Regions from separate parts of the Comamonas sp. UBA7840 genome, predicted to be linked through region 1. Evidence: predicted binding sites of a transcription regulator. Region 1 holds the regulator's gene; each other region holds the start of a gene.

The links. Region 1 encodes HrcA, which represses chaperone genes, less so after heat shock. Its sites were predicted from a motif close to TTAGCACTCNNNNNNNNNGAGTGCTAA; they were not measured.
Region 2: a site for HrcA is predicted at 7,249-7,275, ahead of groES (co-chaperone GroES). Genes of this name have one in related genera too.
Region 3: a site for HrcA is predicted at 7,282-7,308, ahead of rpoH (RNA polymerase sigma factor RpoH). Genes of this name have one in related genera too.

What each region holds. Positions count from the first base shown of each region.
Region 1 covers NZ_DLTI01000012.1:368-10,535, forward strand. The annotation lists gene B3R00_RS02200 (hypothetical protein) at 1-470, shown strand, start outside; tRNA gene B3R00_RS02205 (tRNA-Ile) at 584-660, opposite strand; gene hrcA (heat-inducible transcriptional repressor HrcA) at 713-1,720, opposite strand; gene B3R00_RS02215 (NAD kinase) at 1,750-2,652, shown strand; gene recN (DNA repair protein RecN) at 2,655-4,310, shown strand; gene rapZ (RNase adapter RapZ) at 4,328-5,227, shown strand; gene B3R00_RS02230 (transposase-like zinc-binding domain-containing protein) at 5,351-5,707, shown strand; gene B3R00_RS16335 (IS1 family transposase) at 5,656-6,090, shown strand; gene mutY (A/G-specific adenine glycosylase) at 6,146-7,219, opposite strand; gene B3R00_RS02240 (dynamin family protein) at 7,261-9,222, opposite strand; gene mutM (bifunctional DNA-formamidopyrimidine glycosylase/DNA-(apurinic or apyrimidinic site) lyase) at 9,312-10,130, opposite strand.
Region 2 covers NZ_DLTI01000022.1:140,721-150,888, reverse strand. The annotation lists gene B3R00_RS07800 (MurR/RpiR family transcriptional regulator) at 155-1,003, opposite strand; gene tal (transaldolase) at 1,157-2,104, shown strand; gene B3R00_RS07790 (beta-ketoacyl-ACP synthase III) at 2,156-3,274, shown strand; gene pgi (glucose-6-phosphate isomerase) at 3,282-4,883, shown strand; gene groL (chaperonin GroEL) at 5,051-6,697, opposite strand; gene groES (co-chaperone GroES) at 6,869-7,159, opposite strand; gene B3R00_RS07770 (GNAT family N-acetyltransferase) at 7,409-7,912, opposite strand; gene B3R00_RS07765 (bifunctional nicotinamide-nucleotide adenylyltransferase/Nudix hydroxylase) at 8,160-9,236, opposite strand; gene pncB (nicotinate phosphoribosyltransferase) at 9,357-10,168, opposite strand, start outside.
Region 3 covers NZ_DLTI01000026.1:100,799-110,966, reverse strand. The annotation lists gene B3R00_RS09925 (zinc-binding metallopeptidase family protein) at 1-323, shown strand, start outside; gene coaD (pantetheine-phosphate adenylyltransferase) at 346-837, opposite strand; gene rsmD (16S rRNA (guanine(966)-N(2))-methyltransferase RsmD) at 961-1,683, opposite strand; gene B3R00_RS09910 (M16 family metallopeptidase) at 1,683-3,035, opposite strand; gene B3R00_RS09905 (M16 family metallopeptidase) at 3,053-4,513, opposite strand; gene ftsY (signal recognition particle-docking protein FtsY) at 4,541-5,710, shown strand; gene cutA (divalent-cation tolerance protein CutA) at 5,860-6,213, opposite strand; gene B3R00_RS09890 (DMT family transporter) at 6,251-7,153, opposite strand; gene rpoH (RNA polymerase sigma factor RpoH) at 7,339-8,283, shown strand; gene B3R00_RS09880 (Bug family tripartite tricarboxylate transporter substrate binding protein) at 8,411-9,421, shown strand; gene B3R00_RS09875 (putative bifunctional diguanylate cyclase/phosphodiesterase) at 9,485-10,168, opposite strand, start outside.

The DNA of each region.
Region 1 (10,168 bases):
TAGCTGCTGAAATTACCCTGCATAGAATCCCCAAAGAGGAGATATCTATGGAAATATTAATGGTCGTTGTCGGTGCTATCAGCGCAATTGCACCGCTTGTATTTGCTTTCCTGACCTGGAAAAGCTCTCAACGTCGTAAGGCAAAAATAATTTTGCAGGGCTGGTTTGACTCACTAAAACGATGGTGTGAGTACGGCATCTATTTAATCAGTGGGCTATTTGCGACAACTTATCTGTACGTCTATGTTCAATCAGAAGAGCCTCCCACCAGAATTCAGAACGTCTTGATGGTTGAGTGCATATTCTTGCTATTTGAGTTTGGAATCATTGCCGCATATGTGTACTGCACAAAAAAGTACGGCAACAAGCGAGAACAACAAGACGCGCGGATCGAAAAATTAGAAAAACAAATTCAATTGCTTAGCGAAAGCTCAAACAGAAGCAAAAAACTAGAGCTGGAGCCAGCTTGAAGGCAACAAGACACCCTGCAAAGAGCAGATGCACCTGAGTCAATGCGTGGACACTCCGTTGACAGTACAAATGAAAAAACGGGTTACAATTTCTCGTAACCCGTTGAATTCATTGGTAGGGCGTGACAGACTTGAACTGTCGACCAAAGGATTATGAGTCCTCTGCTCTAACCAACTGAGCTAACGCCCCAACCGGGTTTTGCTCATTCGTTGGAACGCACAAAACTCTCGCATTGTAACGGCTAGCGTTGGTGGCTCAGCGCATTACTGACTAACTTGGAGGTAATGTCCACAATCTGAATCATCTTGTCGTAATGCATGCGCGTAGGGCCGATCACCCCCAAAGTCCCCACCACCTGCCCATCCACCTCATAAGGCGCGCTGACCACTGACAGCTCCTCAAACGGCACCACTTGGCTCTCCCCGCCGATATAGATGCGCACCCCTTCGGCTTTGCTGGAGAAATCGAGCAAGCGCAAAATTTGGGTCTTTTGCTCAAACAGATCAAAAGCGCGGCGCAGATTGCTCATATCACTGGAAAAATCACTCACCGCCAGCAAATTACGCTCACCAGAAATGATGACCTGCTCTTGCGGCGCTGGTGTCATGACTTCTGCACTGACGTTCACAGCGGCTTGCATCAGGCTGGCGACTTCGCCGCGCAATTGCTCCACCTCTTGCTGCATACGCTCGCGCACCTGCTCCATATCAAGCCCTGCATAATGCGCATTGATGAAGTTCGACGCTTCCAGCAACTGCGTCGACGAGAACTCCACATCGGTAAATATCACGCGATTTTGTACATCGCCTTGCGGGGAGACGATGATGACCAGCACCCGCCGCTCTGACAGCTTGACGAATTCCAGGTGCTTAAACACCGAGCTGCGTCGAGGCGCCATCACCACGCCAACAAACTGCGACATGTTCGAGAGCAGTTGCGCGGCATTCGCGATGACTTTTTGCGGCTGCTCAGCCGGCAGTTCTGGAGCAATCAAGCCACTGTTTTGTACAGTGAGCATGGTGTCGACAAACAAGCGGTAGCCACGCGCTGTGGGAATGCGGCCTGCCGAGGTGTGGGGACTGACGATCAGCCCCATCTCCTCCAAGTCAGACATAACATTGCGAATGGTTGCAGGCGACAATTCCAAGCCAGAAGCGCGCGATAACGTGCGCGACCCTACGGGTTGGCCGTCCGAGATATAGCGCTCGACCAGCGCTTTCAACAACAACTTGGCACGTTCATCGAGCATGTTTTGATTTTAATGATGTAATTTCCGATATGACGTCCAAGTTTCGCCATGTCGCACTGGTGGGTAAATACCAGTCCGCCACCACTTCCGGCACTGCTACAGAGCAGTCTCGCCACATTCTCCAAGGTATTGCAGATTTTCTGCGCGAGCAAGGCTGTGAAGTCGTGCTGGACGCTGAAACAGCACTCCACACCGGGCTACACAGCAGTTTTGCCTCACTGGATGTCGACGACCTGGGTCAGCATTGTGACCTGGGTATTGTGGTGGGCGGCGATGGCACCATGCTGGGGATTGCGCGCCAACTGGCCAAGCACAACACGCCGCTGATTGGGATCAACCAAGGCCGTCTCGGCTTTGTGACCGATATTCCCCTGAAAGATTACCCGCAAGCCCTGCTGCCCATGCTGCACGGCGAGTACGAACAAGAGTCTCGCCCTTTAATGCATGCCCGTGTGGTGCGCAACGAAGAAACCGTGTTTGAAGCGCTGGCAATGAACGATGTTGTGGTCAACCGCGGCGGCACCTCGGGCATGGTGGAGTTGCGTGTCGAGGTAGATGGTCGTTTTCTGTCAAACCAGCGGGCCGACGGTTTGATCGTGGCCACGCCGACAGGCTCTACCGCCTACACCTTGTCGGTGGGCGGCCCCTTGATGCACCCCTCCATTCCAGCGTGGCTGATGGCGCCGATTGCCCCGCACACGCTGTCTAACCGCCCTATCGTGCTGTCTGACCAGACCGAAGTGATGATGGAAGTGGTGAGTGGGCGCGACATCAGTGCCAACTTCGACATGCAATCGCTCGCCTCGCTGCTGCACGGCGATCGCATCTACGTGCGCCGCTCCGAACACAGCGTGCGCTTTTTGCATCCTGTCGGCTGGAACTACTTCGCGACGCTGCGCAAAAAGCTGGGCTGGAACGAGGGAGGCTACTGAGCATGGCCCTCAAACGCATTGCCCTGCGCGACTTTGTCATCGTGCAGCAGCTGGAGCTGGATTTGCACACCGGTTTTACCGTGCTGACCGGGGAGACCGGCGCGGGCAAATCCATCTTGATTGATGCGCTGCAACTGGTGCTGGGCAGCCGTGCTGACTCTGGCGTGGTACGTGAAGGCGCAACGCAAGCCGACATCAGTGCCGAGTTTGACTGCCCCGACCACCTGCAGCACTGGCTGCAAGAAGGCGGCTTTGCGCTGGAAGAAAGCCTGCTGCTGCGCCGCGTGATTGACAGCCAAGGGCGCAGCCGTGCTTGGATCAATGGTGCCCCCGCCACCGCCACGCAGCTGCGCGGCTTGGGCGAAGAGTTGCTGGACATCCACGGCCAGCACGCCTGGCAAAGCCTGACACGCGCCGATGCCGTGCGCGAACTGCTGGACGCGTATGCCAACGTCAGCACGCAAGCATTGCGCCAGCACTGGATGGTCTGGCGCGCTGCAGCCAAGGATTTGGAACACGCCATCGCGGCGCAAGACACGCTGCAGCGCGAACGCGAGCGTCTGCAGTGGCAGATTGGGGAACTGGACAAACTCAGCCCTGGCATGGAGGAGTGGGACGAACTCAACACCCAGCACACCCGCCTGTCACACGCGCAAGCGCTGCTGGAAGCGGCGCAGGGTGCGCTACACCTGCTGGAAGATGATGAAGCTGGCGCCAGCACGCCGCTGAGCCGCGCCCAAGACATGCTTCAAGATCAAGAGCACCTAGAGCCCGAATTTCAAGCGATTGCAGACGTTTTGGCCTCCAGTCTTGCGCAGATCAACGACGCCCAACATTCGCTGCAAATCTATTTGCGCCGCACCGAGTTAGACCCGGACAAACTCGCCGAGCTGGACGAGCGCCTATCGCTGTGGATGCAACTGGCGCGCCGCTACAAGCGCACGCCGCAAGAGCTGCCCAGCCTGCTGCAATCGTGGCGTGAAGAGTTGCGCCAGTTAGACGCCGTGGTAGACATTGGCCGCCTGCGCAAAGCCGAGCAACAAGCCAGCGACGCCTACCACGCCGCTGCGCGAGAGCTGTCACTGGAACGTGCCAAGGCTGCCCCCAAACTCTCGCGGGCCATCACGCAGGCCATGCAAGGCCTGGGCATGCAAGGTGGCCGCTTTGAAGTGCAGCTGGACAAGCTGGCAGAACCCAGCCCCCACGGTATGGACAGCGTGCAGTTCCTGGTGGCGGGCCACCCGGGCGCCACGCCCAAGCCAATTGGCAAAGTAGCCTCTGGCGGTGAACTCTCGCGCCTGTCGCTGGCAATTGCCGTGACCACGAGTGAACTGGGCCATGCAGGCACTTTGATTTTTGATGAGGTAGATTCAGGCGTGGGGGGCGCTGTGGCCGAAACCGTGGGCAAGCTCATGCGCGCCTTGGGCAAAGACCGCCAGGTACTGGCGGTCACCCACTTGCCGCAGGTGGCCGCCTGTGCCGACCACCATTACGTGGTCGCCAAAAAACGGGACAAAGCGGGCACCAGCAGCACCGTCACCCCCACCGACACCGCCCAGCGCGAGCGAGAAATTGCCCGCATGCTGGGGGGCGAAAAAATCTCTGACACCACCATGGCGCATGCACGCGAGATGCTGCACGCCGCCAACACGCCTTGATGGAGCCACGCCAAGCCATGACAGATTTAGAAATTGTGCTGATTACGGGAATGTCAGGCTCGGGCAAATCCGTGGCTTTGCACGCCCTGGAAGACGCCGGTTACTACTGCGTGGACAACCTGCCGCCCGAGCTGCTGGAAGACTTTGTGCGCCTGCAGCACGCCCACCACGGCAAGCGCGTGGCGATTGCGATTGACGCGCGCAGCGCCACCAGCTTGCCCAATTTGCCGCGCGAGCTGGAGAAGCTGCAGCGCCTCAAAGCCTCGGGGCTGCACCTGCATGTGGTGTTTCTGGATGCTTCCACCGCTACCTTGGTGCGCCGCTTTTCCGAAACGCGCCGCCGTCACCCCTTGTCGCAGTCCGAAGGCCCGGACGGGCGCCAAGACCTGGTGCAAATCATCGAGCGCGAGCGCGAGTTGCTGGGCGACATTCGTGAGTACGCCCATGTCATCGACACCAGCAACATCCGCGGTGCACAGTTGCAAAGCTATATCAAAGCCCTGCTCAAAGCGCCCACCAACCAGATGACGCTGGTGTTCCAGTCCTTTGGTTTCAAACACGGCATTCCTGTCGATGCGGACTATGTGTTTGATGTGCGCATGCTGCCCAACCCGTATTACGACGCCGAACTGCGCCCCCTGAGCGGCAAAGACGAGCCCGTACAGCACTTTTTGCGCCAGCAACCTGATGTGGGTGCCATGCAAACGCATATTGCGCAGTTTCTCGACCACTGGCTGCCCGTGCTCAATGCCAACCACCGCAGCTATGTCACTGTCGCCGTGGGCTGCACGGGTGGGCAGCACCGCTCGGTGTATCTGGTGGAGCAACTGGCGCTGCGCTACCAGGCCCAGTGGTCCACGTTGCGCCGCCACCGCGAGATGGACAGCCGCGCACTGGCACAGACACCATCCCACTAAAAATTTTAAAAAAGAGAGCTTATAGCGCTTGATTTCTATAGGTTTCAGATATTTTTACGGGATTGCGCATGAGGTATGGAGATGGTGCGAAGCGCTATATTCCATGCCTTTTCCCGTTCCGCCATGCAATGCCCTCGCTGCAATCACCATCACACACAAAAGATTGGCCTGAGCCGCCACAAACGACAAAGATGGATGTGCATGGGATGTCGCCGAACCTTTGGTGACAAGGACTTGCGCCTCATCGATCCAAAGATCAAAGCACTGGCCTTGGCGATGTATGCCGAAGGTATTGCCGCAAGAAAAATCGAACGTCTATTGCACGTGAGCCACAACGCAGTGTTAGGTTGGGTGCGCAAAGAAGTTGCTGGCAAAGCACTTCAAGCGCCAACAGCCAAAGATCTATCGGTCATTGAGGCCGATGAGATGTGGAGTTATGTGGGCTCAAAAAACAGCCCATCTGGCTGTGGTGGGCAATAGACAGGACAAGTCACCAGATCGTCGGTTTCGCACTTGGGGAGCGAGGAACGAAAACAGCCAAAGTGCTTCAGCCTCAACTACCTATGGATGCGCATATTCATTACTGCACGGATGCACATCGGCCTTATAAGGCCATCATCAAGGCTGAGCAGCACACGGTAGGCAAGGCTCATACCCATCACATTGAGAGTTTGAACAATAAGTTGCGTTGGTACTTGGCTCGGCTTGGGAGAAAGACGCATGCATATAGCAAGAGCGCTACCGCGCTCTTGCATTCGCTGCTATTTGTCTGGCAGCGCAAGTTTGGGGCATCGTTGAAGCCCCAAACCGGGTACTTGCTGAGCAAACGATTGTGGGATCAAGATATTCAAATACCTATTTAGCAATCCCATTTTTACACCTGAAACCCAATATATATAAGCGCCGCCAGCTCTCTTTTTATAGCGCCTCCAGCAATTTACGCACCGGGGCAGGCAACCCCAGCTGCGGCCAGTCTGCGCCAGACTGCCAGCTCCAGCCCTGCACAGCTTGGCCCAGCGCAGGCTGCGCCCCTGCCACATCCACCACCACCGGGTGTAAAAACAAGTCGCGGTGCGTCAGCACATGCAGCTGTGCGGGCCAATCCTGGCGCGCCGTGGCAGCCAGGCCCAGCGCAGCCCAGCCTTCCTCCAGCGCCTGTGCACTGGCATATACCGGTGGGCTAAAAAGCCCGGCCCAAATACCGGTGTCTCCCCCAGTGGATGGGCGCCGCTGCAAGCACACATGGCCTGCTGCGTCGCGCAGCACAAGCAGCCACCACGCTTGTGTGCTGCGTTTGGTTTTGCGCGTTTTTACCGGATAGCTGGCTGCATTCCCTTGCTGCGCCGCTTGGCATTTGGGCTGCAAAGGGCACACCAAGCACGAAGGGTTGCGCGGCAAGCACACCGTGGCACCCAAGTCCATCAGACCCTGGGTGTAGCGCGGCATGGTGTTGTGCAGATCCTGTGCGGGCAGCAAATCCTCTGCCAGCGCCCACAAGGCTTTTTCATGGCGGCTGCTGGAGAGGTCTTCGCCATACGCCAGCACCCGTGTGAGCACACGTTTGACGTTGGCATCCAAAATGGCTGCGCGCTCCCCAAAGCAAAACGATGCAATCGCTGCAGCCGTAGAGCGGCCAATGCCCGGCAACGTAGCCAGCACTGCAGCCGTGCGCGGAAAAGCGCCCCCATGCTCGGCCACCACCGCCTTGGCACATCGGTGCAGATTGCGCGCGCGGCTGTAATAACCCAGTCCGCTCCACAGCGCCATCACATCATCTTCAGGCGCGGCAGCCAAACTGGCCACATCCGGGAACTGCTGCAAAAACCGCTCGTAATAACCCAAGACGGTAGTGACCTGGGTTTGCTGCAGCATGATTTCAGACAGCCATACGCGGTAGGGATCACGGGTTTGCTGCCAAGGCAGATGGTTACGGCCATGGCTGGCCTGCCACTGCACCACATCCGCAGCGATCAAAGGGTTGGAATGACTCAAAGGAGAAAGAGAAGGCTAAAGCAAAAAAATCAACGCAGCTTTCACGCGGTCTGCTCCGTCGCACCGAGCTCCTGCGCTGCAGGCTCAGCGGGTTGCAGCAGTTGCTGCATCCATTGCCCCAGGCGCTGTTCCAGCAAATGGAGCTGCTGATCGGACGACTCAATTTCAGCAATGCGCTCCATCAGCCCACTGGCCGCTTCGTTGATGCGGTCTACCGCTTCAATACGCCGTGCAAAGCTGCGTTTGCGTTCTTTCAATTGTGCGTCAAGCTGTGAGGTCGCGCTTTTGCTCCATAAATCCAGGTCATTGGCTGCGGATTCAAACACCGCACGCAGCCGCATGCCCAAAGCCTTGACCATGCGTTGCCCAAACAACGGATTGGCAAGTTTGAGCGCATGGCCAAAGCCCAGGTACTGCAAATAGCTTTCTTCAATGTTGGCCAGTTCACGGTCAAAGTCATGCAGTTGCAAGTCCGCCGGTAGCTGCAGCGAAAACCCAAACTCCGCATTCAGGTCTTTGAACGTAGCGCCAAGCATGGCCTGAATTTCCGCCGCAGCCACTTTGGCTTGCTCGCCCAGGCCACGCAAACGCTCAAAGGTGGAGGCATAAACTTTGCGCACGCCCATTTTCAAGCCCGAATGCTCCAGTGCACTGCTGAGCTGCTCCAGCTCTTTGCGCAGCGATGTCGCACCCAAAAGCTGAAACGCTTGGTTCATCAGCTTTAAATGCACCGAGCGTACCGCCAAAATTTTTGCCGTGCTGGCCTCAAACGTGCGCTGCTCTTGCTGAATACGTTGGCGCATGTTCTCAATCACCGTGGCGTTCTTACCCCGCAGGCTGCGCAGCTCCAGCATTTGCTCATCCAAATCGCGCTGGCGGATGTGGATCGAACGCAGCACCTGCGCTTGTAACTGCGCCACACCCTCAACTACCACATTGCGCAAAATAGTTTGGCGATGCGCCAAAATGCCTTGCGCCAGCAGATCCTCAAACAGCGGCAGGCCACTGCTTTTAAGGAGCGCAGCATTGCTTTCTATCTTTGCCATCAGCCCCTTTTGGGCAGACAAAGGCACGATCCGGGCAGGATCAATCTCCAGGATCTGTGCGCTTTGCGCACGCTGGCGATTGAGCTGCACTTGCACCTCGGTGCCTGAATCCAGACTGCTCCACAAGGTGTCGATTTTGTTGAGCACCACCAGATGCGCATCACCTTCACGATGACAAGGCAGCAAATGCTCTTTCCAGATCGATAAATCTGACTTCGTCACGCCGGCATCGGCTGCCAGCAAGAACACCACGGCATGGGCTTGCGCAATCAGGTTGACGGTCAGTTCTGGCTCCGTGCCCACCGCATTCAACCCCGGGGTATCCACAATCACAAGCCCTTGCTTGAGCAAGGGGTGCGCCATATTGATCAGCGCATGGCGCCATTTGGGAATTTCCACCATTCCCTGCGCATCGCACACCGGGTTTTCCGCCCCGGGCGCATCGCTCCAAAAGCCCAAAGTTTGCGCCTCTTGCACTGACACCTTGCGCACCTGTGCCACATGTGCCATGGCATAGGCCAGTTGATCGGCATCATGCACATCCAAGGGCAGTTGCACCCACGTGGAAGGGCGGCTGCGCCACTCTGCCAAGCTGTAAGGCTGCGCACGCGTTTCTACCGGCAACAAACGCAAACATGCAGGCAACGCAGCGTCGTAACCCAGTTCGGTCGGACACATGGTGGTGCGCCCAGGCGATGCCGGCATGATGCGCCGCCCATAGTGCGCAAAAAACACCGCGTTAATAAGTTCTGATTTGCCCCGCGAGAACTCCGCCACAAAGGCAACGCACACCTTATCGCCGCGCAGCAGGGCCTCTAGCCGCTGCAAATGATCTTGCACTGCCGCGTCCAGCAAATCTTGTGCAGCCAGCCAGTCACTAAAAGCCGCCATCTGGCCCGCAAAACCTTTGCGCCAATGGCCAAACCGGTCAAATTGCTCGCTAAATGAAGGGCCCACAATCTCTCCCTCGTTGCAGTGTTATGGCAGTAAGCCCTCCAATATAGCGCCAGCGTTTTGTAGGGGTCATGGCGCCATTGCCGATTTCCTCAAGCTTTTTGACAATACGCACAGTAGTACGTGCTGCGCTGCCCTTGCCGCAACAGCCTGATGGGCTTGCCACAATGGGTACAAGGCAACCCCGCACGGTCATATACCTGGGTTTGTGTCTGGAAGTGCCCCGGCATGCCGTCGGCACTGGAAAAGTCGCGCAACGTGGTTCCACCCCGCTCCACGGCAATCGCCAAAATCTCACGAATGGCTTGGAACAAGCGCTTGGCTTTTTGCACACTGATAGTGTTGGCAGCAACCGTGGGCGCAATGCGGCTGGCAAACAAGACTTCGGAAGCATAAATATTGCCCACCCCTACAACCAACTTGCCTCCCAACAGCAATGGCTTGATGGGTGATCGGCTGGACTGCAGCCCCGCGTAGAAACGCTGCCAGATGAAATGTGCCTCGTCCAGAGGCTCCATCCCCAAACCATCCAGCAATTTGCGCGCAACAGGATCACTCTCGCCTTGTGTCGCAATCACAGCGCCAAAGCGCCGAGGATCATGCAAGCGCAAGCTACCTTGGCTCGTATGCATGTCAAAGTGGTCATGCTTTCCCAGCGCAGGCAAATCACTTGCAAAGCGCAGGCTGCCGGACATTCCAAGGTGAATCATCAACATGCCGCGATCAAGATCCAGCAGCAAATATTTACCCCTGCGGCGCACTTGCTGCACCGTCGCACCCACCAAATGGGCAGGCTCACAACCCAGCGCCCAGCGCAAAGGCTTGCCTAAAGTGACAGAGACAACTTGCGCCCCCTGAATTTGCTGGGCAAAGCTTCGGCGGGTAACTTCAACCTCTGGAAGTTCTGGCATCTGATCATTTCGCTCACAACAATGAAATGCTTGGATTA
Region 2 (10,168 bases), on a different contig from region 1:
GCAGCGAAGGTGTGGGCGTACTGAGGAGTTTTTGCTATTAAAAATAAATCTAAAAGCGCTTGATAAATCTAGATTTCGAAACGTTTTATGCCTTAAAGCATTGAAAAATCAGCACTGCAAGCTCCTCTTTATGAGAAGTCGGCCCGCAACAGCTTTAGATGCCATAGCGTTTTTGCTGTAGTTGGTTTTGCAAGTTTTGCAGGTTGTGTGCAAGACCATCGCCCATTTTCAAGGCCACAGCCGTGGCCAAAATATCAATAATGAGCAAATGCAGCAAACGCGATGCCATGGGGCTGTACAGGTCGGAGCCCTCTAAATTATTCGCACTCAGCAGAATCTGGCTGCTGTTGGATAGCGGCGTATGGCTGGAGGTGATGGCAATGACGGTTGCACCGTTTTCGCGGGCGATACGGGCTGCATCTACCAAGTCGGTGGTGCGCCCTGAGTTGGAGATGACGATCAAACAGTCGCCGCTGCGCAGCATGGTGGCGCCCATGGCCTGGATGTGGGTGTCACTGGTGGCTTGGCTGCTGATACCTAAGCGAAAGAATTTGTGCTGCGCATCTTGCGCCACGACGCCGGAGTTGCCGACGCCGTAAATTTCTAGCCGTTTTTTGTGCTGCCAGGCATTCACGATGGCATTGGCAGCTTGTTCAATGGCTGCGGGGTTGGCATCGTTGCGGTATTGCAAAAATGCGGCGACCGAGTTGTCTATGACTTTGACCATGACATCGGCGGTTTTGTCATCCACATCTACGCTGCGGTGCACAAACGGTACACCTTCGGCCACATTGCCCGCCAGCTTGAGCTTGAAGTCGGCCAGCCCGTCATAGCCCATGCTGCGGCAAAAGCGCACCACGGTCGGTTTGCTGACGTTGGCTTTGGCGGCAAGCTCTCGAACAGGTAAGCGTGCAAAGCTGTGCGGGTCTGCAAGTACGAGTTGGCCGACCCGTTGCTCTGCAGGGGCCAGAGATGGAAGGGAAGCGGAAATTCGGTCAAGCATGCAGAGCCTTGAAAATAATGCGTGTAAAGCCGAGATTTTGCGTCAGTTGCAACAAACCAAATCCTTCACGGGATTGACGCAAGGTATTCCCCAGGAGAGGGCACTACACTCAAATCTTCATTTTTGAAAACAGACTACAACAGCAGAGACAAGATGAACCAGCTAGAGCAATTGAAGCGTTACACCACGGTGGTTGCGGATACCGGGAGTTTTCAGCAGTTGGGACAGTTCAAGCCCCAGGACGCAACGACCAATCCTTCCCTGATTTTGAAAGCGGTGCAGCAGCCTCAATACCAGCATTTGCTGGTAGATACGGCCACTGCATGGAAGGGCAAGCCACTGGACGAGGTGGTTGACCGTCTTCTGGTCAAGTTTGGTTGTGAAATTTTGTCCATCGTGCCGGGGCGTGTGTCTACCGAGGTGGATGCGCGCTTGTCCTTTGACACCGAGGCAACCGTGGTACGGGCGCAGCGGTTGATTGACCTGTACCAGGCGGCAGGCATTGCCACCGAGCGTGTGCTGATCAAGATTGCGGCGACCTGGGAAGGGATTGAAGCTGCGCGCAAGCTAGAGCAGCGCGGTATTCACACCAATTTGACGCTGCTGTTTTCCCAGGTGCAGGCCATCGCTTGTGGGCATGCCAAGGTGCAACTGATATCGCCTTTTGTAGGGCGTATTTACGATTGGTATAAAAAACAGGCGGGCGCGCAGTGGGATGAGCAGGCGATGTCTGGAGCCAACGACCCAGGCGTGCGTTCTGTGCGAGCCATCTACGAGTACTACAAGCACTTTGGGATTGCCACAGAGGTGATGGGGGCCAGCTTTCGCAACACCGGCCAGATTGTGGCATTGGCGGGGTGTGATTTGCTCACGATTGCACCTGAATTGTTGAGCCAGCTCAGCCAGAGCACGGCACCTGTGCACCAGGTGCTGCGCGCAGACAACGCTTTGCAGCAGCCGCTGCAAGCGGTGCAGTACGACGAAGCAGGCTTTCGCTTTGCGCTGAACGAAGATGCCATGGCCACGGAAAAGCTGGCGGAAGGCATTCGGGCTTTTGTGGCCGATGCCATCCAGCTTGAACAGCTGATTGTGGCGGTCTGATCATTACACTTACAGGCTACGCCGCACATGGCGCGCCATGGAATTATTTTTATGCATTCAGTCGTCATTAGCGGCACGGGTTTGTATCAGCCTCCGCACACCATCACCAACGCTGAATTGGTGGAAGCATTCAACCGCTATGCGGATATTCAGAATGCGCGGTATGCGGCAGACATTGCCGCTGGCACCCATGAGGCGCTGCAACACTCCAGCGTAGAGTTCATTGAAAAAGCCTCGGGTATCCGCCAGCGGTATGTGATGGAGAAAACAGGGGTGTTGGATCCGCTGCGCATGTACCCGCGTTTTGAAGAGCGCGGCGATAATGAGCTTTCACTGATGGCTGAAATTGCTGTTGCTGCTGCGCAAGAAGCGTTGCAGCAAGCGGGCAAGACTGGCGCAGACATCGACATGGTGCTGTGTGCCGCCTCCAATATGCAGCGCGCCTATCCTGCCATGGCGGTGGAAATCCAGCAGGCTTTGGGGGCTGGGGGCTATGGCTTTGACATGAACGTGGCGTGCTCGTCGGCCACATTTGCCATAGAGCAAGCCGTCAATGCCGTGCGCTGTGGCACGGCCCAGTGCGTGCTGGTGGTGAACCCTGAGATTACTTCGTCACACCTAGAGTGGCGCGATCGCGATTGCCATTTTATTTTTGGAGACGTGTGCACCGCAATCATTATTGAGCGCGCCGACACAGCGGCCGGCACAGATGCGTGGGAGGTCGTCGGCACCCAGCTGGCCACCCAGTTCTCCAACAATATTCGCAACAATTTTGGCTTTATGAACCGCAGCGAAGACAGCGACCCGGCTGCGCGCGACAAGACCTTTCGACAAGAAGGCCGCAAGGTGTTCAAGGAGGTGGTGCCGATTGCCGCTGCACATATTGCAACGCATTTGGAAAAGCTGGGGCAAACTCCGCAGCAGGTGCGTCGTTTCTGGTTGCACCAGGCCAATTTGGGCATGAACCAATTGGTCTTGAAAAAGCTGGTGGGTGAGTCCACCGATGACCGCGCGCCGTTGATTCTGGATGAGTTTGCCAACACGGCGTCCGCAGGCTCCATCATTGCCTTCCACAAATACCGCGCTGACCTGGCTGCCGGTGATACGGGGGTCATTTGCTCTTTTGGTGCGGGGTATTCGGTAGGCAGCGTGGTGGTGCGTAAGCGCTGAATGGAGCATGGTTTTGGTTTGTGATGCAACGCAGCAATGGGCGCAGCTGGAGGCGCACTTTCAGTCATGGGGGGCGGGGTTTGACTTGGTGCAAGCATTTGCCATGGATGCGCAGCGCTTAGAAAAGCTCAGTCAGCAGGCACCGTATGTGTTTGCGGATCTGTCCAAAAATTGGCTGCAAGAAAGTACGGAGCAGCAGTTGAGCGCGCTGGCACGTGCCTGCAGTGTACACACTGTGCGCGATGCCATGCTGGCTGGGGCGGAGGTCAACACGACCGAGGAGCGCGCAGTGATGCACTGGCTGCTGCGTGCCCCCCCAGATGCGGGTTTGCTGCAAACCCATCCGGTTGTGCAGGCGTGGGATGCACCCGTGCAGCAGGCGCTCCAGCAGGTGCACAGCACGCTGGACGCCATGCTGGCACTGGCCGAACAAGTACGCAGCGATGCGCGCATTACGGATGTGGTCAATATCGGGATTGGTGGCTCGCACCTGGGCCCCGAAGTGGTGGTGCAGGCACTGGAAGACTGGGTAACGCCCGGTAAGAATTTCCACTTTGTCTCGAATGTCGACGGCCATGAGCTGGGACACGTGCTGCGCAAGGTCAAGCCGCAGAGCACCTTGTTTTTGATTGCCTCTAAATCGTTCACGACGGCAGAGACCATGCTCAATGCGCACTCCGCGCGCACCTGGTTTTTGGCCAACGGCGGCACGGAATCTGGGCTTCAGCAGCATTTCGTGGCCTTGACCACCAATACGGCTGCTGCGGCGCAGTTCGGGGTCACGCGCACACTGGGGTTTTGGGACTGGGTGGGCGGACGGTTCTCGTTGTGGTCTGCGATTGGCCTGCCGATTGCGATTGCGATTGGTGCAGAGCAGTTCAAAAACCTGCTGCACGGTGCACATGCCATGGATGCGCATTTTTTTAGTGCCCCTGATGCCCACAATCTGCCTCTGCGCTTGGGGATGCTGGATGTATGGAATCGCAATTTCTGCGGTTTTGGCAGCCGTTGCATTGCGCCTTATAGCCATGGTTTGCGCCGCCTCACGGCTTACCTGCAGCAGTTAGAAATGGAAAGCAATGGCAAGCGTGTCACACGCGATGGCAAGCCCTTGCAGGTGGCTACCGCGCCGGTGGTGTGGGGTGAGCCTGGCACTAACGGCCAGCACGCTTTTTTCCAAATGCTGCACCAAGGCCCTGATGTCATTCCGGTGGAGTTCATCGCGCTGCGCGATGGCGGCAAGTACTTGGGGGCCCACCACCAAAGCTTGGTGATCAATGCGATCGCCCAGGCGCAGGCGCTGATGGTAGGGCGCAGTGGGGAAGGTATAGAGCGGGATTGCCCCGGCAACCGGCCCAGTACCTTCTTGCTGTTGCAGGCGCTGGACCCAGCTTCGCTGGGCGCGCTGATTGCCTTGTATGAACACCGCGTGTTTGTGGCGGGCGCGGTGTGGGGCATCAACAGCTTTGACCAGTGGGGCGTGGAGTTGGGCAAAAAGCTGGCGCAATCCCTGCGTGAGCGCCAACAAAGCAATGATTGGGCGGGGGTGGATCCTTCAACCCGGGCGCTGATGCAGCGCTTGGCGGAGTCGCCTGTGAATGGTAATTAAAAAGCAGAGCTGCTAACGCTTGCTGGATAAGCGCTAAAGCCGCTTTTGATACATATTTAAAGCGCAAGCAAAGTGCGTAAGCCGCAAAAACAAAAGGCCGCTTTCGCGGCCTTTTGTGTGTGGGAGCAGCAACCGAAGCGGTGAAGCTTCGGTCAGCAGCGGGGCAATTACATGCCCATGCCGCCCATGCCACCCATACCGCCCATACCGCCCATGTCAGGTGCAGCGCCTTCAGCCTTAGGGGCTTCAGCAATCATGCACTCGGTGGTCAGCAGCAAGGAAGCCACGGAAGCAGCGTTTTGCAGCGCTGTACGTGTCACCTTGGTGGGGTCCAGGATACCCATTTCCAGCATGTCGCCGTAGGTGTCGTTGGCAGCGTTGAAGCCGAAGTTGCCCTTGCCCTTCAACACTTCGTTCACGACCACCGAAGGCTCGCCACCGGCGTTGGCCACGATTTCGCGCAGAGGTGCTTCCACGGCAGCCAGCACCAGCTTGATACCAGCGTCTTGTTCGGCATTGCCAGTCTTCAGCTCGCCCACGGCTTGCTTGGCGCGCAGCAGGGCCACGCCACCACCGGCCACAATGCCTTCTTCCACAGCAGCGCGGGTCGCGTGCAGCGCGTCTTCCACGCGCGCCTTCTTTTCCTTCATTTCGACTTCGGTGGCAGCGCCAACCTTGATCACGGCAACACCGCCGGCCAGCTTGGCCACGCGCTCTTGCAGCTTTTCACGGTCGTAGTCGCTGGTCGCTTCTTCGATTTGCAGGCGGATTTGCTTGACGCGGGCTTCGATTTCAGCAGCTTGGCCAGCACCGTCGATGATGGTGGTGTTTTCCTTGCCGATTTCCACGCGCTGGGCTTGGCCCAGGTCTTCCAAAGTGACCTTGTCCAGTGTCAGACCCACTTCTTCAGCGATGACCTTGCCGCCCGTCAGGATGGCGATGTCTTCCAGCATGGCCTTACGACGATCGCCAAAGCCAGGAGCCTTCACAGCCACCACCTTCAGGATGCCGCGGATGGTGTTCACCACCAAAGTCGCCAGGGCTTCGCCTTCAACGTCTTCGGCAATGATCAGCAGAGGACGGCCAGCCTTGGCCACTTGCTCCAGGGTAGGCAGCAGGTCGCGGATGTTGCTGATCTTCTTGTCGAACAGCAGCACGAAGGGGTTATCCAGAACAGCGGATTGCTTTTCTTGGTTGTTGATGAAGTAGGGCGACAGGTAGCCGCGGTCGAATTGCATGCCTTCCACGACATCCAGTTCGTTGGCCAGCGACTTGCCTTCTTCCACAGTGATCACGCCTTCCTTGCCCACCTTGTCCATGGCTTCAGCAATGATGCTGCCCACGGATTCGTCGGAGTTGGCGGAGATCGAACCCACTTGGGCGATTTCCTTGGAAGTGGTCGTCGCCTTGGATTGCTTCTTCAGCTCTTCCACCAAAGCAGTCACTGCCTTGTCGATACCGCGCTTCAGGTCCATGGGGTTCAGACCTGCGGCGACGTACTTGGAGCCTTCGCGCACGATGGCTTGGGCCAGCACGGTGGCGGTGGTAGTGCCGTCACCAGCGATGTCGTTGGTCTTGGAAGCTACTTCCTTCACGAGCTGAGCGCCCATGTTTTGCAGCTTGTCCTTGAGTTCGATTTCCTTGGCCACGGACACACCGTCCTTGGTCACGGTAGGGGCACCGAACGAGCGCTCCAGCACCACGTTACGACCCTTGGGGCCCAGGGTGACCTTGACCGCGTTGGCCAGAATGTTCACGCCTTCAACCATGCGTGCACGTGCTTCACCGCCGAATACTACGTCTTTTGCTGCCATTTTTGGCTCCTAAAGAATTTGGTTCAAACTGGCTGCTAAGGCTTATCTGTTAAGCGCTAGCAGCTATGAAATTCAATGTTCTGGGAAGAACTTTGGTCTTCGGCCGGACTTTGTATCCTTTACTTTGCAGCGCAAAGTGAGCCTTCGACCCAACTAAATCGCGAGCGCGATTTAGTTCTCTACGACTGCGAACAGGTCGTCTTCCTTCATCACCAGCAGTTCGTTGCCGTCGACCTTGACGGTCTGGCCCGAATATTTGCCGAACAGCACGCGGTCGCCCACCTTCACGTTCAGAGCGATTTGCTCGCCCTTGTCATTGCGCTTGCCGGGGCCCACTGCCAGCACTTCGCCTTGGTCAGGCTTTTCAGCAGCGTTGTCAGGGATATAGATGCCCGAAGCTGTCTTGGTTTCGTTTTCCAGGCGCTTGACGATCACGCGGTCGTGCAGAGGACGCAGGTTCATAACATCTCCTAGATATCAATCAACAAGGTTGAAGTGGTCAGCAGCTTGGCGGGTGCCCAACTGCTTCAAAAAAACTGTGGGGAGTGTTGTTAGCACTCAAGCCCATCGAGTGCTAATAATAAGGTGAAAAATTTGCCTTTCAAGAGGCAAGGGCTGTCCAAGCTGCTACTTTTTGGCATTTGTTTTGTAAGTTGTTGTTTTGATTGGTGGGGAGAAGGTGGCGGCAGCAGGCGGTCAGGTGCGCATCCTTCATGCTGATGCAGGAACAGTTGCTTGCTGGGCCAGAGCTTGCAGTGCTTCACCGGTCATGCGGTAGCGAATCCACTCGCTTTGCGGCTTGGCGCCCAGGCTGTCATAAAACTCTATGGAAGGCGTGTTCCAGTCCAGCACGCTCCATTCAAAGCGGCCGCAGTTGTTGTCCAGCGCAATCTTTGCCAAGTGGCTGAGCAAGGCTTTGCCGGCGCCCTTGCCGCGCTGCTCGGGCGAGACGTACAGGTCTTCCAGGTACAGGCCGTGCTGGCCTTGCCAGGTGGAGTAATTGAAGAAGTACACGGCAAAGCCCACGGGCGTGTCGCCCTCCAGGCAGATCAGGCCAAACACTTTGGGGTTGTCGCAAAACAAGGTGCGGTGCACGTGCGCGGGCGTGGCCAGCACTTCGTGCTCGGCTTTTTCGTAGATGGCCAGCTCACGCACAAAGTGCAGGATCAAATCGGCGTCGGCAATCGTGGCGGGGCGGATGGTCAGCGATGTCATGGCAATTTCCAAAATGCGAAGTGCCTTGCCTGCAAGGGGCAGGCGTGGCAAAAAAAGCAAAACCAGGCTGCGCAGGTGCGCTGCGGGGGGCTGCGGTGATTGTGGGACGGGTGGGCAATCAGGTCGAATACTTGGGCTGGCTGGGCGTGTTGGTTGGGGCTCTGCTGAGCAGGTGCCTTCATTGGCTCGGCGATGGCGGGCGATGGATAGCGAGGCTTTGCGGCGCGAGCGGTGCTGTGGGCGTGCTTTACGGCAGAGCCATCGGCAGCCCTGCAGTGCCAAAGCGTGCTAAGCAGCGGCGCAGCACATGAAAGTGGTCTTCAAACATCTGGCTTTCCAAACCGGTTAAATCCCCCAGTGGTACCCAGCGCGCTGTAGCGGCGTCGTCGCCGCCTTGCACGGGGGGCAGCTGTGTGCCGGGAACATGGAACACAAAGACGTGCGTGATGGTGCGCCCGCGCAGGCTGCGGTCGGGGTGGTCAAACACTTCCACGCCTTGCAGGGCTGTTTGCAAGGTGTCGGTGCTCAGCGGCAGGGCGGTTTCTTCCTCCAGCTCGCGCAGGCATGACTGCCACAGCGTATCGCGCGGCTCCACAAACCCGCCGGGCAGTGCCCACAAGCCTTGGCCGGGGGCGTGGCCGCGCTGGATCAGCAGCACATGGCCGTGGCACAGCAGCAGCCCGTCGACCGTCACAAACACGGGAGGATAGGGGGCGCTGGCCCAGGCGGCGTGGTAGCCGCTGAGCATGCGCCACTCGGCGCGCAGGGCGGTGTAATCAGCACTGGTTTGCCACTGGCGCAACCAGTCGGCCACGGGTGCGGGCAGCAGTGGGGCGAGCTGTGCCCATAGCGCGTCGTGGGGCAGATCGGCCAGGTTCCAGTACAGCTCGCGCGTGGGGGTGCCATCAAAGTCACCTTGGCGCGGCAGGCTCAGCAGCTCCCAGCCGGGAAAGCGTGCCAGGTAGTTGCTGCTATCGTCTTTGAAGTGCCCGACCAAGTCCACACGCGCGCCGGGCGGTACTTGGGTGTGTACGGCGGCCATGACGGCCTGCACCCAGCGTGGCTCATCGTAATAGTCGCGCACAGGCACGCAGTGGACGCGGGCGGCATCGGCGGCGGGCAAGCTGCTGCGGATCAGGGCAGCGCGCTCTTGCCAAGTGAACGGGTTTTTGGGGCTGCGGGCCTGGAAGGCACTGCCCAGCACCACCACCACTTGCTGCGCGGTCTGCAAAGCCTGCTGCAGCAAGGCCAGGTGGCCGAGGTGAAAGGGCTGAAAGCGGCCAATCAAGACAGCGGTGTGGGGAGCGTGGTGGGGCACAGGCATAAATAAAAAGGAGCGGCTAGCGCTTGTTTTTAAAGGATTTCAATATGTTTTGTATTTGAAACTGCCTTTGAACCAGCGCAAGCAGCTATGTTTTTTCTTTGAGGCGGGATTGCAAACAATTTAAGCAATCGGATCGGCAATGCCAAACACCTGGCGCAGATAGGCCAGATAGGTTTCGTCGTCGCACAGGGTTTTGCCGGGTGTGTCAGAGATTTTGGCAACTGGCTGGCCATTCGCGCGCACCAGCTTCATCACAATGTTCAGCGGCTGCAGGCCCACGTCGTTGGTCAGGTTGGTGCCAATACCAAAGCCCAGCTGAATGTGCGGCGCAAAGTAGCGCCACAGCTCCAGCGCTTTGTCGATGTTCAGGCCGTCGGAGAACACCATGCGTTTGGTGTGCGGGTTGATGCGCAGCTTGCGGTAGTGCGCCAGCGCTTGGTCGCCCCAGTCAAACGGGTCGCCCGAGTCGTGGCGCAGGCCGTCAAACAGCTTGGCAAAGTACAGGTCAAAGTCTTGCAAGAAGGCGTGCATGCCGACGGTGTCGGTCAAGGCAATGCCCAGGTCGCCACGGTATTCCTGCACCCAGTCTTCCAGCGCGGCTTTCTGAAAGTCGCGCAGGCGCACGCCCAAGGCCTGAAAGCTTTGCAAATACTCGTGTGCCATGGTGCCAATGGGCACGATGTTCAGCTCCTTGGCCAGCAGCACGCTGGAGGTGCCTTTGAACCACTGCGGCACCTCGCGTGTGAGGGTGGTGACGACCTCGCGGTGCCAGGGCTCGGCAAAACGGCGGCGCAGGCCAAAGTCAGACAGCTCAAACGGGTGCGCCAGGGTGGGCTCATCCCGCAAGGCGCGCAGCTGTGTGATTTTGGCTTGCAGACGGCGGCGACCTTCCTCCAAGGTGCCCGGCTGCGCCAAGCGGCGGAAATACAGCT
Region 3 (10,168 bases), on a different contig from region 1:
ATTACCTGCACACCATGGACTTGGTAGAAACTGCCGCCAGCTACCGGGTGCAGTTACGTCTTCCGGGGCATTTGGCCAGTTGGCCGCCGATGGAAGATCCGTTCACCCCCATCCACACACCGTTTGAGCACATCTTGCAACAGTGTGTGCCGCTCACCCTGATGCTCAACAGCCTCAACCGCAGCCTGGGGCACAGCGATGCCTACCCCTTTGCGCCGTCACCCGGTGCAGTCACCAAGCTGCAGTTTGTTCACGAAGTGGTCATGGAGCACCGCATGCGGTGGGCTGCCCACGCGCTAGCGACAGAACGAGAAGTCAGGTAGCCCTCTTCCAACGGCTTTCCCTTCAGCGTGCAAGCTTTGCCAACAGGGCTTGCAGCACCGTAGGTGATACAAACTTGCGCACCTCATCGCCACCCAGCGTAGCAATTTCGCGCACCAAGGTGCTGCTGATGAACATGGTTTCCGCGCTGGGCGTGAGGAACACCGTCTCTGCCGTAGGCAGCAAGTGTTTGTTCATGCCCGCCAGCTGAAATTCGTAATCAAAGTCGGTGCCTGAGCGCAAACCACGCACCATCACGGTGGCGCCCTGTGCCAAGACAAAATCACGCACCAAGCCATCAAAGCTTTCCACGCGCACGTTCGGCACATCGGCAAACACGGCCCGCGCCAATCCCATGCGCTCGTCCAGGGTGAACATGGTTTTCTTGTGGTGGGCCATGGCCACGCCCACCACCACCGTGCCAAACATGGCGCTGGCGCGGCGGATCATGTCTTCATGCCCCAGAGTGATCGGGTCGAATGTGCCGGGGTAAACGGCAACCACGTGCTCGGCCATAGCGGTCTCCATGCTTTTTTCAATGATGGCGGGCATTATGCCTTTGGAAGTTTTAGGCATAAAAATAGCTGCCAACGCTTATGTAAAAAGCGCTAGCAGCTATAAATTTAAAGACACCGCGTTTTAAACAGCGATCTTTTTCAGCAAATGTGCATGCACTGCACCTGCCTTCAAATAACGGTGCTGCTGCAGCCCAAATTCAGCCAATGCCTCATCCGTCCACGCGCGCGGCGCTTCCAGATAGATCAAACCATCGTCGGCCACCGCATGGGCTGCGGCCTTGATGGCAGGCACAAACAGCGCTTCGGCACCAAAAGGCGGATCCACAAAAATGGCATGCCAATGGCCTGGTGCGCTCTGCGTCAGCGCGGCAATGCCATCACCGCGCTGCACCTGCACACCTTCGGCCTTGAGCTGCTGTGCCAAACGCTCCAGCTGCAGGGCCAGCCCTGCATCGTTTTCCACCAGGCGCACCTGCGCCGCACCACGTGATGCGGCTTCAAAGCCCAAAGCGCCAGTGCCCGCAAAGGCATCGATGCAGCGCCAGCCACCCAAGTCTTGGCCCAGCCAGTTGAACAGCGTTTCACGCACGCGATCGGGCGTGGGGCGCAGGCCCGGGCGCTGCGCCACAGCCAGTCGTGTGCGGCGCCACTGGCCACCGATGATGCGCACTTCACCCGCGCCAGCGCTGCCCGGCTTGGCAGGCTTTTGCGCTTTGCTGCCCGGTTTTTTGCCGGCAGCCACGGCCAAGGCTTCGGCTTCTGCTTGCTTGAAGGCTTCGCGTTTTTTCAGACGCGCTTCCAACGCCAAGGCTTCTTCGATCGTGCGATAACTGTTGCGACCCATTATTTCTTTCCCCCTAACACCACGGTCACCATGCGATCCGGCTGGATCGCACGCTGCATGGCGCTGCGCACATCGTTCACCGTCAAGGCTTCGATTTTGTCCGTCCAATGGTCCAAATAGTCCAAGGGCAAATCGTTCCAAGCGATGTTGGCCACATTGGCCAACAGCTTGCGATTGCTGTCGATACGCAGCGCAAAACTACCAATCAGATTGTCCTTGGCATCACGCAGTTCTTGCTCCGTAGGGCCTTCTGCCACAAACTTAGCCAAGGTTTCCTGCGCCACCTGGCGCGCTTGCTCGGCCTGATCGGGGCGGGTTTGCAGGCTGACCACAAAGGCCCCCGCATGCAGCCCGGGCGAGAAGCTGCTGGAGACGCCATACGTCAGCCCCCGCTTTTCGCGCACCTCTTCCATCAGGCGCGAGACTAGCCCGCCCCCGCCCAGAATGTGGTCGCCCACCAGCAGGGCCAGAAAATCTGGGTCATTGCGTTTGATGCCAGGCTGACCGATCAGCACCTGCGCCTGCGCAGACTGGAAGGGGATGCGGACATCTTGCGCGGCCTTCAGCGCAGGCACCTCATCCACGGCTGGCAGCGGCTGGCAGCCTTTGCCATCGTCTTTGGGCAATTGCGACAGCAGTTGCGTCACCAAGGCATCGGCCTGTGCTTTGTCTACCGCCCCCACCACGCTGACTTTGGCGCGGCAAGCCTGGATGTACTGGTCGTGAAACGCCCGGATGGCTTTCACATCAATCTTGGCCAGCGTTTGCTCGGTAGTGCGCCAGCCGTAGGGGTGGCCGCCATACACCGCCTGGGTAAAAGCGCGGCCTGCGACGGTGCCGGGGCGGGTGTTCGACTCTGCAATCGATGCGCTCCAGCGCGCACGGTCACGCTGCCACACGTCGGCAGGCAAGCTGGGGTGGGCAATCTGGCGGGCCGCCAGTTGCACCGAACGCTGCAGCAAATCAGGCACTGTCAGGCTGCGCAGCGAATAGTTGAAGCTGTCTTTGCCGGCCCCCGCGTCGAACGAGGCCCCCAAATCAGCCCAGGCTTCACCCAAGGCGTTTTCATCCAGTGCGGGCTGCTGGCCCTGGGCCTTCACCCCCTTGTCCGTCATCATGGCCAGTGCGGTGGCCAGCCCTGCTTGGTCTTGCGGCTCTCGGCGCGCACCGGCATCAAATGCCACCTGAATGTCCACCATGGGAATGCTGGGGCTTTCCACCAACCACACCTTGGCGCCCGAAGCTTGTTGCCAGTGCTGAATGGGCAGCACGGCCCAGGCAGAGTTCACGCCAAAACCAGCCAAGGTGCAAGCCAGCCAAGCGCCAGCAGCTATTGTTTTCGTCTTCATCATCAAGCTTTCCGTGGGGTTCAGTGCTGGAGCGTGTTGGCATCCACAGGCGATGCGGGGCGTGCGGTCTGGCCTGCAGGGCGCGGCTGGGGCACCAAGGTGCCGACGGTCAACTGATCCGCCCGGAAGTACTGGCCGGCCACGCGCTGCACATCGGCGGCGCTGATGTCCATCAAGGCCTTGACCAGCAAATCATCGGCATTCACCGGCATGCCCAGCACCCAGTAATTACCCAAGCCCTGGGCTTGCCCCATCACGGAGTCGCGCTCATAAATTTGTGAGGCCAGCCACTGTGTTTTGACGCGCTGCAGCTCTGCCGCGTTCACGCCCTCTTTGGCAATTCTTGCAATTTGCGCCTGCAATGCTTTTTCCAGCTGGGCAGGCGTTTTGCCCTTGGCGGGCACGCCCGACAAGATAAACAGCGCCGGCCCTCGCCCCATAACGCTGGCAGAGCTGCTGGCGCTGTCGGCCACGCGGTCTTTGCCCTGTACCAAGGCACGCTCGAGCCGAGCACCGTCATAGCCGTCCAGCACCGCAGAAAGCACCAGCAGGGCCAGGGCGTCTTTGTCTTGCGCAGTCAGGTTCTCGACGTTGCGGATGGAGGGCACGCGGTAGGCCATGGCCACAAACGCCTGCTCAGCGGGCTGCTTGACTTCAATGCGGCGCACGCCAATTTGCTGCGGCTCTTCGCGGGGCTTGCCAACTGCCGATGGCCGCGCAGGAATCTGGCCATAGGTGGCCTCGGCCCAGGCTTTGACCTGGGCCACATCCACATCCCCCGCAATAACGATGGCTGCATTGGCAGGCACATACCAGTCGCGGTGAAAGTTGCGCACGTCATCGGCCGTCATGGCGTCCAGATCGTTCATCCAGCCCACCACAGGGCGGCCATAGGGGTTGGCCATGAAGACGGCTGCCGACAACTGCTCAAACAACATGCCGCGCGGGTTGTCTTCGGTGCGCATGCGTCGCTCTTCCTTGATCACCTCGATTTCCTTGGTGAACTCGGCATCGGGCCATTGGTTGTGGGCAAAGCGATCTGCCTCTAGCGCCATCACATCACGCAGGCGGTTGGAAGGGATTTGCTGGTAATAGCCTGTGTAGTCACGGTTGGTGAAGGCGTTTTCCTGCCCACCCAAGGCCGCCACACGGCGCGAAAACTCACCCGGCGCCAGTTGCTGGCTGCCTTTGAACATCATGTGCTCCAGCGCATGGGCAACGCCGGTGGTGCCATCCACCTCCTCCATGGCCCCCACGCGCAGCCACAGCATATGCACCGCCGTGGGTGCACGGCGGTCGGGCTGAACAATCAGCTGCATACCGTTGGCCAGCGTGAACTGCTGCACCGCCGTGGCCGGATTGGCTTTTTGCGCGCTGGCCCACGCATTCAGCGATGTGGAAATCGTGCCCGCTGGCGCCGAATTCTCGGCTGCAGCACTCAGGCTGGCCACCAGCATTAGGAGGGATAAAGTTCGTTTCATAGAATGCAGGATTCTAAGAACCCGCCAATGTTCAGTTTTTTCAAGAAAAAAGCCCCACAAGCCGACACCACTCCTGCCCTAGAGCAGTCTGAGGGCGTCGCACCCGCCGCTGCTTCCCCCGTGGAAGCGGTGCCTTCGACCCCTGCCGCCAAGCCCGCTTCGGTCAGCGGTTGGCTGCGCAATACCTTCGGTATGGGCGACAAGGAAGAAGTTCCTGACAGTGTCGCACCAGAAGTGCCTGCGCCCGAAATTTTTACGCAAGCCCCCGAGCCCCAGGCCAAACCCGAAGCTGTGGGTGACCGCGGTAACTGGATGGACCGCCTCAAGGCAGGCCTGCGCAAAACCGGCACCAGCATAACCACGGTGTTCACGGGCACCAAGATTGATGATGCCCTGTACGAGGAGCTGGAGGACGCCCTGCTGATGGCCGACACCGGCGTCAAAGCCACCCTGCACCTGCTGGACGACCTCAAGCGCCGCGTCAAAGACAGCAAGACCACCGAGCCCGCCGCCGTCAAGGCGCTGCTGGCTGCTGCGCTGTCCGACCTACTCAAGCCGCTGGAAAAGCCACTGGTAATTGGTGCGCACACGCCCACCGTGATCATGGTGGCCGGCGTGAACGGCGCAGGCAAAACCACGTCAATTGGCAAGCTGACCAAGCACCTGGCCGACCACGACCAATCCGTGCTGCTGGCCGCTGCCGACACCTTCCGCGCCGCCGCGCGCGAGCAGTTGGGCGTATGGGCCACCCGCAACACGGTAGAAATCATCAGCCAGGCTGGCGGTGACCCGGCCGCCGTCAGCTTTGATGCCGTCAGCGCTGGCAAAGCGCGCAAGAAAGACGTGGTCTTGGTCGACACCGCTGGCCGCCTGCCCACCCAGCTGCACCTGATGGAAGAGCTGAGAAAAATCAAACGGGTGATCAGCAAGGCCGATGGCTCTGCCCCGCACGAGGTACTACTGGTCATTGACGGCAACACCGGCCAAAACGCGCTCAACCAGGTCAAAGCATTTGACGAGGCGCTGGGCCTGACCGGCCTGATCGTCACCAAACTGGACGGCACCGCCAAAGGCGGCGTGCTGGCCGCCATTGCGCAAGAGCGCCCCATTCCCGTGTACTTCATCGGCGTGGGCGAAAAGGTGGAAGACCTGGAAACCTTCAACGCCAAGGAGTTTGCCCAGGCCCTGCTGGCCTGAGCGGCCCGAGGCCGACTGCCCTCTCCCATCAAAGCCCCGCAATGCGGGGCTTTTTTCATAGCTGCTGGCGTTGATAAAACAACCGTTTCCAATACTTTTCATATTGAAATGCTTGGTAAGCCTGCGCCAGCAGCTCCTTTTTTATTGCATCACCCGCCGCCATCGGGCAATTGCAATTGCACCTGGGCAGCCACCCATGCGGCATAGGCGCTATCGGCGTATTCGGTGCGCAATAACAGTTGTGGCACCTCGTAAGGGTGGTGTGCTTGAAGCCACGCCCACAATGGCGCCACAGCCTGCGGCAGCGTTTTCAGCACCACGCGCCATTCGGCGCTTTGCTCCAGTTGGGCTTGCCACACATAGTGGGAAGTGATGGGCTCCACCTGCCCACAAGCCGCCAGCAGGGCTGTGACGGCGCCTTGCGCCAGATGGTCCGCCTGCGCTTGCGTGGCCACGGTGGTGGTCACCACGGCCACTGGAGAAAGAGAAAGTGCATCTTGCATAGGCATCGATTGTGCAGAAACAGCCAGCGGCCTACGCTCAGGCTTTGCGCGCGGGCCAAGTCGCCACAACCACACCCAACAAGGCAATACCCAGCGCCAGCCACTGCAGTGCACTGATGTGCTCGCCCAGCACCAGCACCCCCACCAGCGCAGCGCTGATGGGCAACAGCACCGTAAAAATGCCCGCCTGCGCCGCGGGCACAGCGCGCAACCCGGTCATCCACAACCACACCGTCCACACGCAAGCGGCCAGCGCGTAAAACAGCAGCAGCCCCCACATCGGTAGGCTGACGGCCGCAAAGTCAAACTGCCACGCCACATACAAGCCCATAGGCGTGGACAGCAAAAAGCCCCATACATTGATGATGGCGCTGATGCGTTTGGGGCTGAGCACCGCCGTCAAGCGCTTGCCAATCACGGCGTAGGCTGCCTCACACAGCACCGCCGCCACCAGCAGCCACTGCCCCAGCCAGGCATACGCATGGGCAGTGGTTACCTCCGCTGGCTTTGCCGCTGCATACAGCGCAATCCCCGCCACGGCCAGCGCCACCGCCAGCCACGTGCGCGGCATGATCTGCTCGCGCAGCAATAACCAGCTCAGCAGGGCCACTGCCACCGGAATGGAAGCCATGGTGACACCGGCCGTCACCGCGCCCGTCAGGCTCACGCCTGTCACCATGCACAACGTGAACAAGAAGTTGCCAAAGAAGGACTCCAGAAACAACAACCACCGCGTGCGTGGTGCCAAGGGCGCGTCGCCCGGTGACTTTTGCAGCCAGCGGGCCATGGCCACCGCGCCAATACCAAAGCGCAACCACGCCAGCAAAAAAACAGGGAACAAGGCCGCCAACGGCTTGGACAGCGCCACATAACTGCCCACCAGCGCCATGCTGAGCGCCAAACACACAAAAGCCACAGGCCGAGAAGGACTTTCCCACATCACACATTCAACTTTTTTTGAAACTTGCAAACGCTTGCGCACTCTACAAGAGTGTTGGTCGAAACTCGATACTCCCACGGCGCAGGCGCAGCCAGCCACCAACTGACAACCTCATGGGAACTTATGGCTTAGCACTCGGTCTTAGAGAGTGCTAATATGAAGCAATGGATGAAAGGATCAGTGCAATGACAAACCCAACCGGCACCCTCGCTGCTTCGGCCTTGGCACCTGCGAATCCTTGGGCATTGGTACCTCCGCTGGGCAACTTGGATGCCTACATTACAGCGGTGAACCGCCTGCCTATGCTCACTCAAGAAGAAGAGCAGGACTACGCCCGCAAACTCAAAGAACACAATGATCTGGATGCCGCTGGGCGTCTGATCATGTCTCACCTGCGCTTGGTGGTGTCTATCTCGCGCCAGTATTTGGGCTATGGCTTGCCCCAGGGCGATTTGATCCAAGAAGGCAATGTGGGCCTGATGAAGGCCGTCAAGCGCTTTGACCCCGAGCAAAACGTTCGGCTGGTCAGCTACGCCATGCACTGGATCAAGGCAGAGATCCACGAATACATCTTGAAGAACTGGCGCATGGTCAAAGTGGCAACCACCAAGGCCCAGCGCAAGTTGTTCTTCAATCTGCGCTCCATGAAGCAAGGCATGCAAGCCGATGCCGTGATGGACGACGACTTGGCGCTGCGCGAAACCTTGACGGAGCAGCAGATTGACGCGATGGCCGCCAAGCTCAACGTCAAGCGCGAAGAAGTCATGGAGATGGAAACCCGCTTGTCGGGCGGTGATGTGCTACTGGACCCGAGCCCCAGTGACGATGGCGAGCACGCTTTTGGGCCTATCGCTTACCTGTCGGATGCGGCGCACGAGCCCACTAATATGATTGAGACACGCCAACGTGATGTCTTGGCAACCGATGGCATTGCCCAAGCCCTTGAAATGCTGGATGACCGCAGCCGCCGCATCGTAGAAGAGCGCTGGCTGAAGGTCAACGATGACGGCACGGGCGGCATGACGCTGCATGAGCTGGCTGCAGAGTATGGTGTGAGCGCTGAGCGCATTCGCCAAATTGAAGTGGCTGCTATGAAAAAGATGAAAAAAGCGCTGACTGAGTTCGCCTAAAAACGTTCTTGCGCGGTCTGGCTGAAATATGCCAGATTGCTGCCCACGCAAGCCCGGATAATCTTCGGGCTTTCTTTTTTTCCTGCAAGGATTTTTCTCTTCTTGCAGTTTTTATGCTCAACGCACGATGACCACCCTCTCTTTGATTGCTCGCCGCACCATATTGGCTGCAGGTACTGCTTTGGTGGCAGCCTCTGCCACCAGTTCTGTTTTTGCAGCCTCTACGGCTGCCTGGCCCACCAAACCGGTACGCATTGTGGTGGGTTTCCCAGGTGGCTCCTCGCCCGACTTGACCGCTCGCACCTTCTCGGAGCCCTTGTCCAAGCTACTGGGCCAGCCAGTTATTGTGGAAAACAAAGTGGGGGCTGGCGGCAATATTGGCGCTACCGAAGTGGCCCGCGCCCACGACAACCATACGATTGGTTTGATGATCAATGGCAATATGACGATTGCCAAAATCCTCAACCCTGCCACACCTTATGACCCCCTCAAAGACTTGGCACCGCTGACCTTGATTGGCGTTTCGCCGCTGGTGTTGACCGCTCCCGTCGAGCAACCCGGGGTTCCCCAAAATGCCGATGCCCAATCTTTCTTTGCGGCGGCACAAAAAGCGGGTGACACCTGGAGCTACGGCACCCCCGGTGTGGGCACGATTGGTCACCTCGGCACCGAGCTGCTGAAAGCGCGCAGCGGTATTGCGCCGATCCATGTTCCCTACAGCGGCTACCCCCAAGTTGCTACGGCCATGATGGGCGGCCAACTGCAAATGGCTTTGCTGCCCCCTGCGCTGGCCATGGCCCAGGCGCAAGCCGGCAAGCTGCGCTTGATTGGCGTGACCTCCAGCGGCCGCAGTGCTTTGGCCCCTGGCGTTCCGAGCCTGGCGGAGGCTGGTATCAAGAACTTTGACCTGCAAATTTGGAATGCGTTTGCGGCGCCCAGCTCCATGCCCGCAGAGATCCGCACCAAGCTGGCGGCCATGCTGGTAGAGATTGCCCGCAGCCCTGCCGTGCGAGAAAAATTGTTCCAGCAAGGCTGGCAAATGGTTGGCACTTCCCCGGAAGGGCTGGCCAATCGCATCCAGAAAGATACAGCGGAGTTAAGCCGCCTGATTAAAGAGCAAAAAATCAGCAACCAGTAATCCGCCCTATGCATACAAAAAAATCCACCTTCGGGTGGATTTTTTATAGCTGCTCAGGCAATGTCAGCGCTGGCTGCGCCATGTTTCGAACTCCAAAGCAGTCATCGCTTTCGAAGCCAGCCAACCTTGGTAACACTCACAGCCCATCGCTTCTAGCTGGCTGCGCTGCTCCTCAGTTTCTACGCCTTCCGCCACCACTTGCAGATTCAAAGCGTGGCCAAACTGAATCATCGCCCGCAAAAGCTTGCTGCCCAAGCGCCCCGTACGCATAAAGTCTTTTCCCAGCTTCAGCCGCTGAACCGGCAAGTGCTGCAAATATGCCAATGAAGAATGGCCGTTCCCAAAATCATCCAGGGCCAAACTTACCCCCAGGCCCGCCAACTCAGCCAGCATGCGGCAGGCATGCTCTGGGTCTTGCATCGCCTGCGTTTCCGTCACTTCCAGCTCCAACCAAGACGGAGACACTTGGTAACGCTCTAAGGCATCTCGCACCAACTGCACCAAGTTGGGCTGGCGCAGTTGTTGCGCCGACAAATTCACCGCAATGCGCACGGGCTGCCCCTGCTGCAGCCACAAACTGACCTGCTTGCAGGCCGCATCCAGCACATAGTTGCCCAGCCCAATAATGAGGCCGGACGATTCAGCTACAGGGATGAAGCGATCTGGCGTAATTTCTCCCAGCAACGGGTCTTTCCAGCGCACCAAGGCCTCGGCACCACAGACTTGCCCGGTGCGGATATCGATCTG